One region of the Roseovarius ramblicola genome, then DNA from elsewhere that is predicted to be linked to it. Evidence: riboswitches for the same ligand, from Rfam matches in the RefSeq annotation. Region 1 holds a riboswitch; each other region holds the start of a gene.

The links. Region 1 has a riboswitch for thiamine pyrophosphate ahead of thiD (bifunctional hydroxymethylpyrimidine kinase/phosphomethylpyrimidine kinase). Riboswitches for the same ligand answer to the same signal wherever they lie in the genome.
Region 2: linked by a shared signal. The riboswitch ahead of ACFFU4_RS05665 (ABC transporter ATP-binding protein) and the one ahead of thiD (bifunctional hydroxymethylpyrimidine kinase/phosphomethylpyrimidine kinase) in region 1 are both predicted to bind thiamine pyrophosphate.
Region 3: linked by a shared signal. The riboswitch ahead of thiC (phosphomethylpyrimidine synthase ThiC) and the one ahead of thiD (bifunctional hydroxymethylpyrimidine kinase/phosphomethylpyrimidine kinase) in region 1 are both predicted to bind thiamine pyrophosphate.

What each region holds. Positions count from the first base shown of each region.
Region 1 is NZ_JBHMEC010000008.1:258,543-262,746, reverse strand. Features, by position in the region: gene thiS (sulfur carrier protein ThiS) at 1-115, opposite strand, end outside; gene ACFFU4_RS04780 (FAD-dependent oxidoreductase) at 99-1,085, opposite strand; gene thiD (bifunctional hydroxymethylpyrimidine kinase/phosphomethylpyrimidine kinase) at 1,082-1,876, opposite strand; TPP riboswitch at 1,924-2,028, opposite strand; gene ACFFU4_RS04770 (MmgE/PrpD family protein) at 2,153-3,520, shown strand; gene ACFFU4_RS04765 (D-2-hydroxyacid dehydrogenase) at 3,517-4,204, shown strand, end outside.
Region 2 is NZ_JBHMEC010000009.1:57,854-62,057, forward strand. Features, by position in the region: gene ACFFU4_RS05655 (diguanylate cyclase domain-containing protein) at 1-1,143, opposite strand, end outside; gene ACFFU4_RS05660 (heme NO-binding domain-containing protein) at 1,140-1,742, opposite strand; TPP riboswitch at 1,841-1,940, shown strand; gene ACFFU4_RS05665 (ABC transporter ATP-binding protein) at 1,979-2,719, shown strand; gene ACFFU4_RS05670 (ABC transporter permease) at 2,716-3,459, shown strand; gene ACFFU4_RS05675 (Shedu immune nuclease family protein) at 3,630-4,204, shown strand, end outside.
Region 3 is NZ_JBHMEC010000003.1:51,297-55,500, forward strand. Features, by position in the region: gene rplT (50S ribosomal protein L20) at 1-136, shown strand, start outside; gene thiC (phosphomethylpyrimidine synthase ThiC) at 203-2,017, opposite strand; TPP riboswitch at 2,126-2,246, opposite strand; gene ACFFU4_RS01845 (NAD-dependent epimerase/dehydratase family protein) at 2,383-3,261, shown strand; gene ACFFU4_RS01850 (TIGR02186 family protein) at 3,282-4,037, opposite strand; gene ACFFU4_RS01855 (sulfite exporter TauE/SafE family protein) at 4,037-4,204, opposite strand, start outside.

The DNA of each region.
Region 1 (4,204 bases):
AAGTCTCATTCAGCGCCGTCGCGACCTTGGCCTCGCCGTAGCCCAGCTCGATCAGCAGCGCCTTGAGGGTCTCGGCGGCGGTCTCCTGTGCGGTTCCGTTAACCGTGATCTTCATGGACAAACTCCGGTTTTTCATTGTCGCGCGTCATCAGCCCGACGGTCATCCGCGCCACCGCAGGTGACAACAGGAAGCCGTGGCGAAAGAGGCCGTTGACATGAATGGTCTCGCCCCTGCGGATGACGCGCGGCAGGTTGTCGGGAAAGGCCGGGCGCGCGTCCGCTCCGATCTCCAGCACTTCGGCCTCGCCAAAGGCCGGGTGCAGCGCATAGGCCGCCGAGAGCAGTTCCATCACCGACCGGGCCGAGGCGCGGTTGCGTTCCTCGCTCTCGATCTGCGTCGCGCCCAGCATGAAAACGCCGTTGCCGCGCGGCACGATATAGAGCGGAAAGCGGGGGTGCAGAAGGCGAACGGGCCGTGTCAGGGTCACATCGCGGCTGCGCAGCACCACCATCTCACCCTTGACGCCGCGCAGGTCGGGCAGGCTGTCTTGTGCGGCGAGGCCACGACAGTCGATCACCGGGCCATCGGGCGCGGCGTCACTCTGCTCGAACCGTGCGCCCGCCTGTTCCAAGCGGTTGCGCAAGTGCATCAGCGCGGCGCGCGGGTCGATATGCGCCTCGTCTCCGAAGTAGAGCGCGCAGTCGTGGCGATCAGCCAGATGTGGCTCTAACTCGGCCAAATCCTTACCTGTGATCAGCCTGTGCCCGGTGGTGCGCCGGGCGAATTGATCGAGTTCGCGGCGGTCGCGCTCCAGCGTCAACACCAGCGAGCCGCGCCGGATCACCTCGACGCCCTGCGCCTGCCACCAATCGGCCGCCTGTTGGCCCAGCCGCACCACAGGCTCTTCGGCGGTAAAGCCCTCGCAGAAGGGCGCGAGCATGCCGCCGGCCCACCACGAACAGCCATGCGCGCCCGGCGATGGTGCGGGATCGCGCAGGGTGACGGCGATGCCCCGGTTCATGAGTTCGGTGGCCACGCACAGGCCGACAATGCCCGCGCCGCGAATGGTGACGGTCTCGGTCATGTCCAGACCTCGTGAAAATGATGCACCGGGCCGTGCCCTTGTCCGATCTCCAACGCGTCGGCGGCCAGGATCGCGCGGTGCAGCCAGCCATGGGCGGCCTCAACCGCTTTTGGCAAGGTTAGTCCCTTAGCTAGCCCTGCCGCGATGGCCGAGGAGAGCGTGCAGCCGGTGCCGTGGGTGTTGCGGGTGGCGATGCGGGGGGCGTCGAGGCGCATGATCTCCTCCGTGATGAGCCAATCCGTGCAGGTCTCGCCCTGCCCGTGCCCACCTTTCATCAGCACTGCCCTAGCACCCATCTCGCGCAGCCGCGCGCCTTGATCCTGCATCTCGGCATCATTCAAGGCCTCGGCACAGCCCAACAGCGCCGCCGCCTCGGGCAGGTTTGGCGTCAGCAGGTCGGCACGCGGCAGCAGATGCGCGATCAGTGCCGCGCGCGCCGCATCAGGCAAGAGCCGGGCACCGGATTTCGCCACCATCACCGGGTCGAGCACCACGGGGCCGCGGTATCCCTCGAGCGCCTGCGCCACCGTCTCGATCAGCGCGGCATCGCCCAGCATGCCGATCTTGATGGAATCGACCCTGATATCGCCCAGAACCGCTGCGATCTGCGCCGCGACGGTGGTGTTGGGAATCGGGTGCACATCGGTGACGGCGCAGGTATTTTGCGCGGTCACGGCGGTGATCACACTCGCACTGTAGACGTCCAGCGCCGAGAAGGTCTTGAGATCGGCCTGAATGCCCGCGCCGCCACCGCTGTCGGAGCCTGCGATTGTCAAAGCTGTGGCAACCATCTGCCGTTCCTCTCGGTCTATGCGGGGAACGGACGGGGGGCGCGCGAGGCGTGCGACGGTCCGTTCCCTACGCCGGTCTCAACCGGATCAGGTTCGATGGGTTGGCGCATCGCCTCTCAGCCCGTGCATCCCGGGCACCCCAACGGAGTTACCCAAGAGGTAACAGCGGCACCGGGCGCTCGCAAGGGGGCAAAGCAGGACAGGATATGTCGCAAATCACACGCACACCGTCGGCCCCCACGGGCAGGATGGGACATGACACCCGGAGGTGCGAGCATGTCCAACGTTGCCGACTCGAGCCAGTTCGCGCCCATCGCACGGTTCGCCTTGGATCCCGCCCTGCCAGTGCCCGAAGACGTGTTGGCGCAGACCGCGACGCTGCTCATCGACACGTTGGGCGTGGCGGCAGGCGCGGCCACGCTCGATCCGGGGCGGATCACACGCGACTTCGCCTGCGATTTCCACGGGGCGGTGCGCGAGGATCACCGTGCGACGCTGCTGTTTGACGGGCGGCGCTGTGCCATGCCGGGGGCGGCCTGGGCACTGGCGACGCAGATCGACAATCTCGATGCGCATGACGGGTTGAACGCCACCAAGGGGCATATCGGCTGCGCGCTGGTGCCCGCGCTTTTTGCCTTTGCGGAACAGCGCACCGATCTGACCGGGCGGCAGGCGCTGACCGCACTTGCCATGGGCTACGAGGTGGCGGCGCGCGCCGCTGTCGCGCTGCATGCCACGGTGAGCGATTATCACACCTCCGGCGCGTGGAACGCGCTGGGCGTGGCGGCGTTGGGGGCACATTTGCGGGGCTGTGACGCGGAGGCCCTGCGCCACGCGCTGGGCATCGCCGAGTATCACGGACCGCGCAGCCAGATGATGCGCGAGATCGCAAGCCCCACGATGCTGCATGACGGCTCGGGCATGGGGGCGTTGGTCGGAATTTCGTCTCTGTTACAGGCCGAACGTGGCTTTACCGGCGCACCGGCGATCACCGTCGAGGGGCCGGAAGTGGCGCATGTCTGGGCCGATCTGGGCCGTGACTGGACGGTGGTGCGCAACTACATCAAGCCATACCCGATCTGCCGCTGGGCGCACGGCGCGCTGGAATGTCTTCGGGTGCTGGTCGGGGAACAGGGCGTTAGCCCGGATCAGATCGAGACGCTGGAGGTGGGCACCTTCGCGCAATCCGCCGCGCTGTTTCCGGGGATGCCCGAGACCACGAGCGAGGCGCAGTATTCGCTCGGTTTCGCGTTGGCGGCGTATCTCGTGCACGGTCGCCTCGGGCCGACAGAGATCACCGGCGATGCGCTGCGCGACCCGCGTGTCGCGGCCATGCTTGCCCGCATCACCGTGCGCGGGGAGCCGCGCCATTCCGCGCGGTTCCCCGAGGGGCGGTGGTCTGACGTGACCGCGCGGCTGAAGGGCGGGCGGGTGATCCGTTCGGGCGATTGCAACGCGCGCGGCGGGCCGGAGGCACCGATGCCGGTGGCCGATATCCGCGCCAAGCTGTCGGTGATGGCCGGGAGGGCGCTCTCGGAGGTGCGGATCGGCGCGCTGTGGGAGATGCGCGAGCGGCTGCTTGACCAGGGCGCGGAATTCTCGCAGCTTGCCGGGCTCGTATACCCCGAACCGGACAGGCCATGACCAACGCCCCTCGCATTCTCGTCCACACCAGCGATCCCGCCCCGATGCTTGAACGGCTGGCCGAGGCAGCGCCGGGGATCGAGGCGCGCGGGCATGACGATTACGAGGGGCTGGGTGCGGTGCTGGCGGAGTTCCGGCCCGATATCGCCTATTCCGTCGCCTTCCGCGGGCGCGAGGGCTATCCGCGCGAGGCGCTGCTCGGCGCGCACGGCCCGCGCTGGATCGCCGTGGGCGGGGCCGGGGTGGATCATCTGACGCCGTGGGATGCCGGCGCGGTCACGGTCAGCAACGCCGCCGGGGTCGCCGCCCCGATGATCGCTGAATACGTACTCGGCGCGGTGCTGCATTTCACGCTCGATATCGACGGGATGGCCGCCGACCGCGTTGCGCGACACTGGGAGCGCACGCGGCTGATGACCCCGCTCAAGGGCAAGACACTGCTGATCGTGGGGCTGGGCCATACTGGTCAGGCGGTGGCAGCGCGGGCCAGGGCCTTCGGCATGAAGGTGATCGGTACCCGCGCCCGGCCGCAACCGATGGAGAACGTGGACGAGGTGCACCCCGCCGATGCGCTGCCGGGGCTCTGGGGCAAGGCGGATATCACGGTGCTGTCGGTGCCGCTCGTGCCCGGCACGCGGGGCCTCGTGAACGCGCGCGCCCTGATGGCGATGAAGCGGGACGCGA
Region 2 (4,204 bases), on a different contig from region 1:
CGGGTCGCGCACCTCCGCGCCCGCCATTGCCGCGCCGCCCCCGTCCCTCGCCGTCTCGGGGTCGCGCACCGCCGGGCCCGCCGTTGCCGTGCCGCCCCCGTCCGCACCGGTCCCGGCCGGCATGGCCGGGTCCGCCTCCTGCGCCCCGTGGCGCCTGTGACAGCCGCGCCCGGCGGCCTTGGCGGCGTAAAGCGCCCGGTCGGCGGCGTCCATGACCTCGTCGGCCGTGCGCCCCGGGTGGTCGCGGCTGAGCGTCGCGCCGACGCTGGCCGAAATCCGAAAGCTCTGCGCGCCGCCGCTCACCGGCTGTTCCAGCGCCGCGACCAGCCGCCCGGCGACGGTATCGACCGCGCCGGTGCTGTCCACCCCGGGCAGCAGGACCGCGAACTCGTCGCCGCCGACCCGCGCGACCACGTCATGGCCGCGCACCACCGACAGCATCCGCCGCGCCGCCACGCGCAGCACCAGATCGCCCGCCGCATGGCCGTGGGCGTCGTTGACCTGCTTGAAGAAATCGAGGTCGAGATGCAGTAGCGCAAAGGCCCCGCGCTCCTCTACCGCGCGCGCCAGCAACGCGTCGAAGGCGCGCCGGTTGCGCAGCCCGGTGAGCGTGTCGGTCAGCGCCTGTTCCTGCGCCGCCCGCCGCGCGTCCTCCAGCCGCCGGGTGAGCCTGCGCGATTCTTCCATCGCCATGGTCTTGGCCTCGAGCAGGTAGAGCATTTCGGTGGCGAGATCCGTCACCGCGAAATCCGCGCCGCTGAGGCCGAATTCGCGCACCGCGTCGACCACCGGGATACCGAAGGCGAGGTTGACCACCATCGTGCCCGCGCCATCGCCGCCGTCCCCGGGCGGCAGCACGCAGATCTGCCCCTTGAGCGCATAGCGCGGGTGCGCGCGCAGCCGCAGCCGCAGCCGCGCCCCGTCGAGCGCGCGCAGCGCCGCCGCGTCCTGCACCGCCCGCGGCCGGGTCAGCTCGAACAGGTCGAGAAACCGCGCGCCGATCATCGCCCCGGGCGCCACGATCCTTGCCAGCGTCGGCCCACCGCCGGTGACACGCCCGGTCGGGCCGATCACCACATGCATCGGACAGAACCGGTCGAGCATCGCCGCCTGCGCGCGCATCATCGCGTCCGCCCCGCTCATGGCGCGGTCCGCCCGCGCGCGAGGTCGAACTCCCGCCCGTCGGCAAAGGCCGGGTCGAGCAGGTGCACCTCGATGATCTCGCGCGTGGCATCGCCGTCGCGGTAATAGAGCAGCACCAGCGCGCCGTAATCGTCGGCCATCGCGCGCAGCATGCCCAGCAGCACCGGCCCGAATCGCAGCCCCGCGCCGTCCACGCGCGCCACCTCCACGCGAAAGACCCCCGCACCCTGCATGTGCAGGCTGATGGCGGGCAGGTCGAGATCCGACATGGCGAGCCGCGCCCGGTCGGGCAGATCCTCGAGCGATTCGAGGAACTCGGCGAAGTCGACCCCGCCGAAGCGCAACAGCCGCCGGACCGCCTCGGACCGGGGCTGCGCCACGAGATAGGTGCCCAGATCCTCCAGCAAGTCCGCCGGGGCCCGCGACAGCCGCGCCGCCAGCGCCGCGATCAGCCGCGCCGTCACCTCCGGCGCGCAGGGCATCAACGGCTCGAAGGCGGCCTCGCCGATGTCGAGGCCGGCCATCACCTCCTGCCACAGGGGCTCGCCGTAGCTGTCCCTGACGAAGCACGCGATCGCGCGGTTGATCAGCCCGTTCATGGCCCTCTCCTTGCCGGTGCGCGCAGTCTGGCAACCAGAGCTTAACATTCCCTGAACGCGCGCCGCTTGTCAGCGCACCGGCGGCCTGCTACCACCGCCGCCATCCGTTGGGGTGCCCTGAACGGGGCTGAGAGGCCGCGCCAACCCATCGAACCTGACCCGGCTCGCACCGGCGGAGGGAACGGAGACGCGCGCAAGCGGCCTGCCCTGTCCCCCGCCCAACCAAAGGACCGGCCATGCAAGCCGCCACGCCGCCCGCGCTCCTCATCGACGGCACCGCCACGATCGGCGGCGCGCCGCTCTTCGGGCCGCTGCGGCTCGCGGCGGCGGCGGGGCGGATCACCTGCCTTCTGGGGCCCTCGGGCGTGGGCAAGACCACGCTCCTGCGCCTTGTGGCGGGCACCGACGAGGTGACCCGCTTCGACGGCAGCATCAAAGCCTCCGACGACATGCCGGTGCCCGGGCGCGTGGCGCTCATGGCGCAGGGGGCCGACCTGCTGCCGTGGCTCGACGTCACCGCCAACGTCACCCTCGGCGCGCGGTTGCGCGGCACCCGGCCCGATGCCGCCCGCGCCAGCGACATCCTCGCGCGCACCGGCCTCACGGCGCACGCGCACAAACGGCCCCACGCCCTTTCCGGCGGCCAGCGGCAGCGCGTCGCACTCGCCCGCACCCTGATGGAGGACCGCCCCATCGTGCTGCTCGACGAGCCGTTCTCGGCGCTCGACGCGGGCACCCGCGCACAGATGCAGGAGCTGGGCGCACGGCATCTTTCGGGGCGCACGGTGCTCTTGGTCACCCACGATCCGGGCGAGGCCGCCCGCCTCGGCCATGCCATCCACATCCTCGGGGCGGACGGGATCGAGACCGTCGCGCCCCCCGCCGCCGCCGTGCCCCGGCCCGTGGACGATGCCGGGACGCTCGAAGTCCAGGGTCGCCTGCTCGCCCGCCTGCGCGAGCAGGGCGCGGCGGCATGAGCCGGCTCGCCGCCATCACCGCCTCCGCAGTGCTGGCGCTCGCGCTCTGGCAGGCGCTTGTCACGCTGGCCGCGCTGCCGCCCTTCATCCTGCCGGGGCCGGGCCGCGTGGCCGAGGCGCTGTGGTTGAACCGCGCGCTGATCGCCGGGCACGCGGGCGTCACCGTGGCCGAGGTGCTGATCGGGCTGGGCCTCGGCGCGCTGCTCGGCGGGCTCTCGGCCATCGGCCTCGCCGCCTCGCCGCTGGCGCGCGGGCTGATCCGCCCGATGATGGTGTTCTCCCAGGCGATCCCGGTCTTTGCCCTCGCGCCGATCCTGACGCTCTGGCTGGGCTACGGGCTCTGGTCCAAGATCGCCATGGCGCTGCTGATCATCTATTTCCCGGTCACCTCGTCGTTTTTCGACGCGCTGATGCGCACGCCGCAACACTGGCTCGATCTGGGTCGGATCATGGGCGCCAACGGCCCGCGCCTGATGTGGCATATCCGCGTCCCCGCCGCCCTGCCCGGCTTTGCCTCGGGCCTGCGGCTCGCCGCCGTCTACGCCCCCATCGGCGCAATCATCGGCGAATGGGTGGGGGCCTCCAAGGGGCTGGGCTACCTGATGCTGCTCGCCAACGGCCGCGCCAAGATCGACCTCATGTTCGCCGCCCTCATCGTGCTGGCGGTGTTCACGCTTCTGCTGCACATGGGCGTGGACCGGGCGTGTCGGCGGTGGCTGGATGGGTCGGCGACGGGGTGAACGCGAGACTCCGCGGGGGGGTGGGGCGGCGTAAGGTTGGGGGCGGCTTGGGGCCCTTAGCCTGCAATCGCCCAAGGCGCAGGTAGATGGATTGCTCTGCACATGCAACTTGACGTCGTCGCCATCTTGGCTGCTTGCGTCGATTTGAGATTTGCATAAGCTACTGCACTATGGATGATGAGCGTTTTTTCAAACTTAGGAAAGCGGGTAAGACCTACCTTTCTAAGGTCTTCAAATTCAATGAGCAGAACACAGAGCGTGTTCGACATGTCCGCATGGTTCTTGAGGGATCAGATAGTATTCACTTCGGTGAGATTGAGGGGGCGATGTGCTTGCGGCTTACGGGAGAGAAGCGGAAGACGCAGGTAACGGCACTTGTAACTCAGGACGACAAACGAATCCGCAGAGTTTCATTGCAGACTTATCAGTCTCGGGCGAACGATTGGATTCAAGGTTATGAAAAGGAAGAATTCACTTTTCGTGGCGACGAGCTTACGCGACTTGTGGCGTTCCTTCGTCAGATCGAGTTTGTGGACCTATCGAATGAAGAAAACTTCCAAATACAGGACATCTCTAAGCAGGAAGGCCCAAAGACCATCATAGATGCCTCAGAGCGCGGCATTGTCGAGCGCATACGGCATATGGATGAAGCGCAGCGAGATACCTTTCTTGAGGGGTTGCGTTCCACTCTGACGCTGGAGGAGATCAATGTACTGTTGGGTCGCAGGCAGGGTTTAGAAGCTTT
Region 3 (4,204 bases), on a different contig from region 1:
CTATTCGCGCTTCATCAACGGGCTCAGCCTCGCCGGTGTCGAGGTGGATCGCAAGGTGCTCGCCGATCTCGCCGTGCACGAGCCGGCGGCCTTTGCCGCCATCGTCGATCAGGCAAAGCGCGCGCTCGCGGCCTGACGCCGGTCGCACGCGAGGGACAGGACAGGCGCCGCCCGGGGATCATCCCGGGCGGCGTTTTCCGTTTTAGCCGTCTTCGCCACTATCAACCGGCACGTAGAGGTCGCCGCCTTCACGGTACTTCTCGGCCATCGTCGCCATCCCCTCTTTCTGCGCCTCGGCGCGGATGTCGTGGCTGATCTTCATCGAGCAGAATTTCGGCCCGCACATCGAGCAGAAATGCGCCACCTTGTGCGCCTCCTTGGGCAGGGTCTGATCGTGGAAATCGCGCGCCGTCTCGGGATCGAGCGAGAGGTTGAACTGATCCTCCCAGCGGAACTCGAAGCGCGCGCGGCTCAGCGCATCATCGCGCCGCTGCGCGCCCGGCAGGCCCTTGGCCAGATCGGCGGCGTGAGCCGCGATCTTGTAGGTGATCACCCCGGTTTTCACGTCGTCGCGGTCGGGCAGGCCCAGATGTTCCTTGGGCGTGACGTAGCACAGCATCGCGCAACCGAACCAGCCGATCATCGCCGCCCCGATGCCGCTGGTGATATGGTCATAGACGGGCGCGATATCGGTGGTCAGCGGCCCCAGCGTGTAGAACGGTGCCTCATGGCAGCATTCCAACTGTTTATCCATGTTCTCCTTGATCTTGTGCATGGCGACATGGCCCGGCCCCTCGATCATCACCTGGCAATCCCTGGCCCAGGCGATTTTCGTCAGCTCCCCCAGCGTCTCCAACTCGGCAAACTGCGCGGCGTCGTTGGCATCGGAGATGGAACCGGGGCGCAGCCCGTCGCCCAGCGAAAAGCTCACGTCATATTGGCGGCAGATGTCGCAGATTTCCTCGAAATGCTCGTAAAGAAAGCTCTCGCGGTGATGATGCAGGCACCACTTGGCCATGATTGAGCCGCCGCGCGAGACGATCCCCGTCACCCGCTCCACCGTCATCGGCACCATGTGCAGGCGCACGCCCGCGTGGATGGTAAAGTAATCCACCCCCTGCTCCGCCTGCTCGATCAGCGTGTCGCGAAACACCTCCCATGTCAGGTCCTCGGCGACGCCGTTCACCTTTTCCAGCGCCTGATAGATCGGCACGGTGCCGATGGGGACGGGGCTATTGCGAATGATCCACTCGCGGGTGTTGTGGATGTTGCGTCCCGTGGAGAGGTCCATCACCGTATCGGCCCCCCAGCGGATCGCCCAGACCAGCTTTTCCACCTCCTCCTCCATCGAGGAGGTGACGGCGGAGGTGCCCATGTTGGCGTTGACCTTCACCAGGAAATTGCGCCCGATGATCATCGGCTCAAGCTCGGGGTGGTTGATGTTGGCGGGGATGATGGCACGGCCCGCCGCGATTTCGGACCGGACGAATTCGGGGGTCACATGGTCGGGAATGCTCGCCCCCCAGTCGTTGCCGTCGCGCGTCACCGGTCCCGCCTCACGCAACTGGTTCTCGCGGATCGCCACGAATTCCATCTCGGGCGTGATGATCCCGGCACGGGCATAGGCCAGTTGCGTGGGTGCTGCACCGCCGGTGCCGCGCAGGGGCTGCGCCCGCACCGGAAATTCCACCACCAGCCTCTCACCCGAGACAAAGCCGTTATCCTCGGGCTTCACATGGCGGCCCGCATACCCCGCCACATCGCCGCGCGCCATGATCCAGTCGCGCCGCAGGGGCGGCAGGCCACTGGCCACGTCGATCACGGCCTCGGGGTCGGTATAGGGCCCCGAACTGTCATAGACCGGCAGCGGCCCTTCGCCCGCCGTGGGATGGGTCGCAATCTCGCGCATCGGCACGCGGATATCGGGGTGCAGCGCGCCTGCAACGTATGTCTTGCGCGACGCGGGCAAGGGGCCGGTGGTCACGCTGGGGGCGATGTCATTGGTGGGGATGGTCATGCTTGGTGCTCCTCGTTGCACGGTGCCAAAGAGACCAGATGAGCCGTGGCCGGGGAGCATCGGGGCACAGGTCGCGACCCCGGTTCGGAACCGGCAGACCACCAGCAGGCGCGCGGTTCCTCAGCTTCCTACGCCAGTATCAACTGGGTCAGGTTCAAAGGGTCGCCTCACCGGTGTCACCACCTGTCAGCCTCTCAGTCCCCAAGGCGGGACTCCCCTGCAAGACCGGACGCTAGACGATACCCATGTCCGGGGCAAGCATCGTCCCCGCACGCCTCTCTTGTCGGTGCGCCACGTCGCTTGCTAGACAGGTGGGGGCGAATGCCCGGGCGGGCCCGGCATCCAAGCGAACGGACGGGCCGGGAATGACCGACAAGGCGGACACATCCATCCTTCTCACCGGGGCTTCGGGCCGCGTCGGTCGGATGCTGTGCGCCTGCTGGCAGGACGTGGTCCCCGGCCTCGCGCTCCTCCCGCAATACCGCCGTGCGGCCCCGCAGGGCGCGCTGGCGTGGAATCCGCTCGACGGGCCGGGCGCGCTCCTCGACCATATCGCGGAGACGGGCCGCCGCCCGGCAGCGATCGTGGCGCTCGCGGGCATCACGCCGGGGCCGGGGCGCGACCTGTCGCTCAACACCGCGCTGGCCGAGGCCACGCTCGACGCGAGCGTGGCTGCGGGCGTGCCGCGCGTGCTGCTGGCCTCCTCCTCGGCGGTCTATGGCGGGGACGGCGGCGCGCCCTTCGGCGAGGACGCCCCTCCCGCGCCGGTCAACGCCTACGGCACCGCCAAGCAGGAGATGGAGGCCGCCTGCGCCCCGTGGCGCGCGCGCGGCCTCGACATCTGCGCGATGCGCATCGGCAACGTGGCGGGGGCGGATGCACTGCTGCGCAACGCAGTGCGCGCCGGGCCGGGTGGGGCGGTGGTGATCGACCGCTTCGCCGATGGCGGCGGGCCGGTGCGTTCTTATATCGGTCCGACGACTCTCGCCATGGTGCTCGCCACGCTCTGCCGCCACCCTGGGCCCCTGCCCAGGGTGCTCAACATCGCAGCACCGCGCCCGGTGACGATGACGGCGCTGGCAAAGGCGGCGGGCGCGCGCATCGAAACGCGCCCCGCACCCCAGGGCGCGCATCAGCACATCACCCTCGATTGCCGCCGCCTCGCCGCACTGCACCGGTTCGCCCCCGGCGACAGCACACCGGCAGAGATGGTGCGCCAATGGCGCGCGGCGGGTGTCGCCTGAGCGCCCTTCGCCCGCGTGTCTCAGTTCCGCCGCAGCGCCCGGAACGCCGCCGAGGCCCCCCAGCCCGCGGCGATGGCGATCGCCAGAGACATCAGCCCATAGGCCAGCGGCTGCTGCCGCGACAGGGTAAAGAGCCAGCGCTCCAGCCCCACCTTGCGCACGTCGATCACCGTCTCGAACTGTGACACCACACGCCCCTCGCGGGTGAGAAAAATCCGCGTTCTGTAGGCCCCCTCGGTGAGGTTCGCGGGCAGGCTGATCGCGGTGCGAAACAACGTCTGCTCGTCGAGGGCGACGGCGTTTTCCAACAGTTGATAGGCATTCTGCCGCTCGCGGATGCGGATGAGCGCGTCGGTAAAGCTCTCGACATCGGCGGCCATGCTCGCCGCCCCGACCGAGCGGATCGCGCGCGGGATGGAGACCCGGTGGCGCAAATCCTCGGTATTGGTCAGAACCTGCCCGAACGGCCCGCTCGTGGCCACGGCATAGAAGGTGGGTGCGGCGTCGAGATCGACCGTGTCGGTATTGACCCAGATCCCGAGCACGCGCTCCTTGCGGCGCACCGTCACCGGCTGTGACGGGCCGGCCACGGTGATCACCACATCGAGCGGCACCTCCGATATCGGGGCCTCGCGCTTGACCGCGCCGAAGATCAGGATATCCGACCCCTCGAACGTGGCGGTGATCGCCACCCGGTCCCGCGACAGGCCCAGCACCACCTCCTCGGCGCGCAGGGGCAGGGCGGCGAGAATCAGCAGGAGCGCGAGACGCAGCATCAATGCCCCCCCGCGCCGGAGGCGATGGAATAGAGCTCGGACGGCATCACCAGCAGATCAAAGGCCAGCTTGCCGCAGACCACGAGCACCATGACCGCCAGCAGGATACGCAGTTGCTCGGCCTTCATGCGGGTGCCGATCATGGTGCCGAACTGCGCCCCGATCAC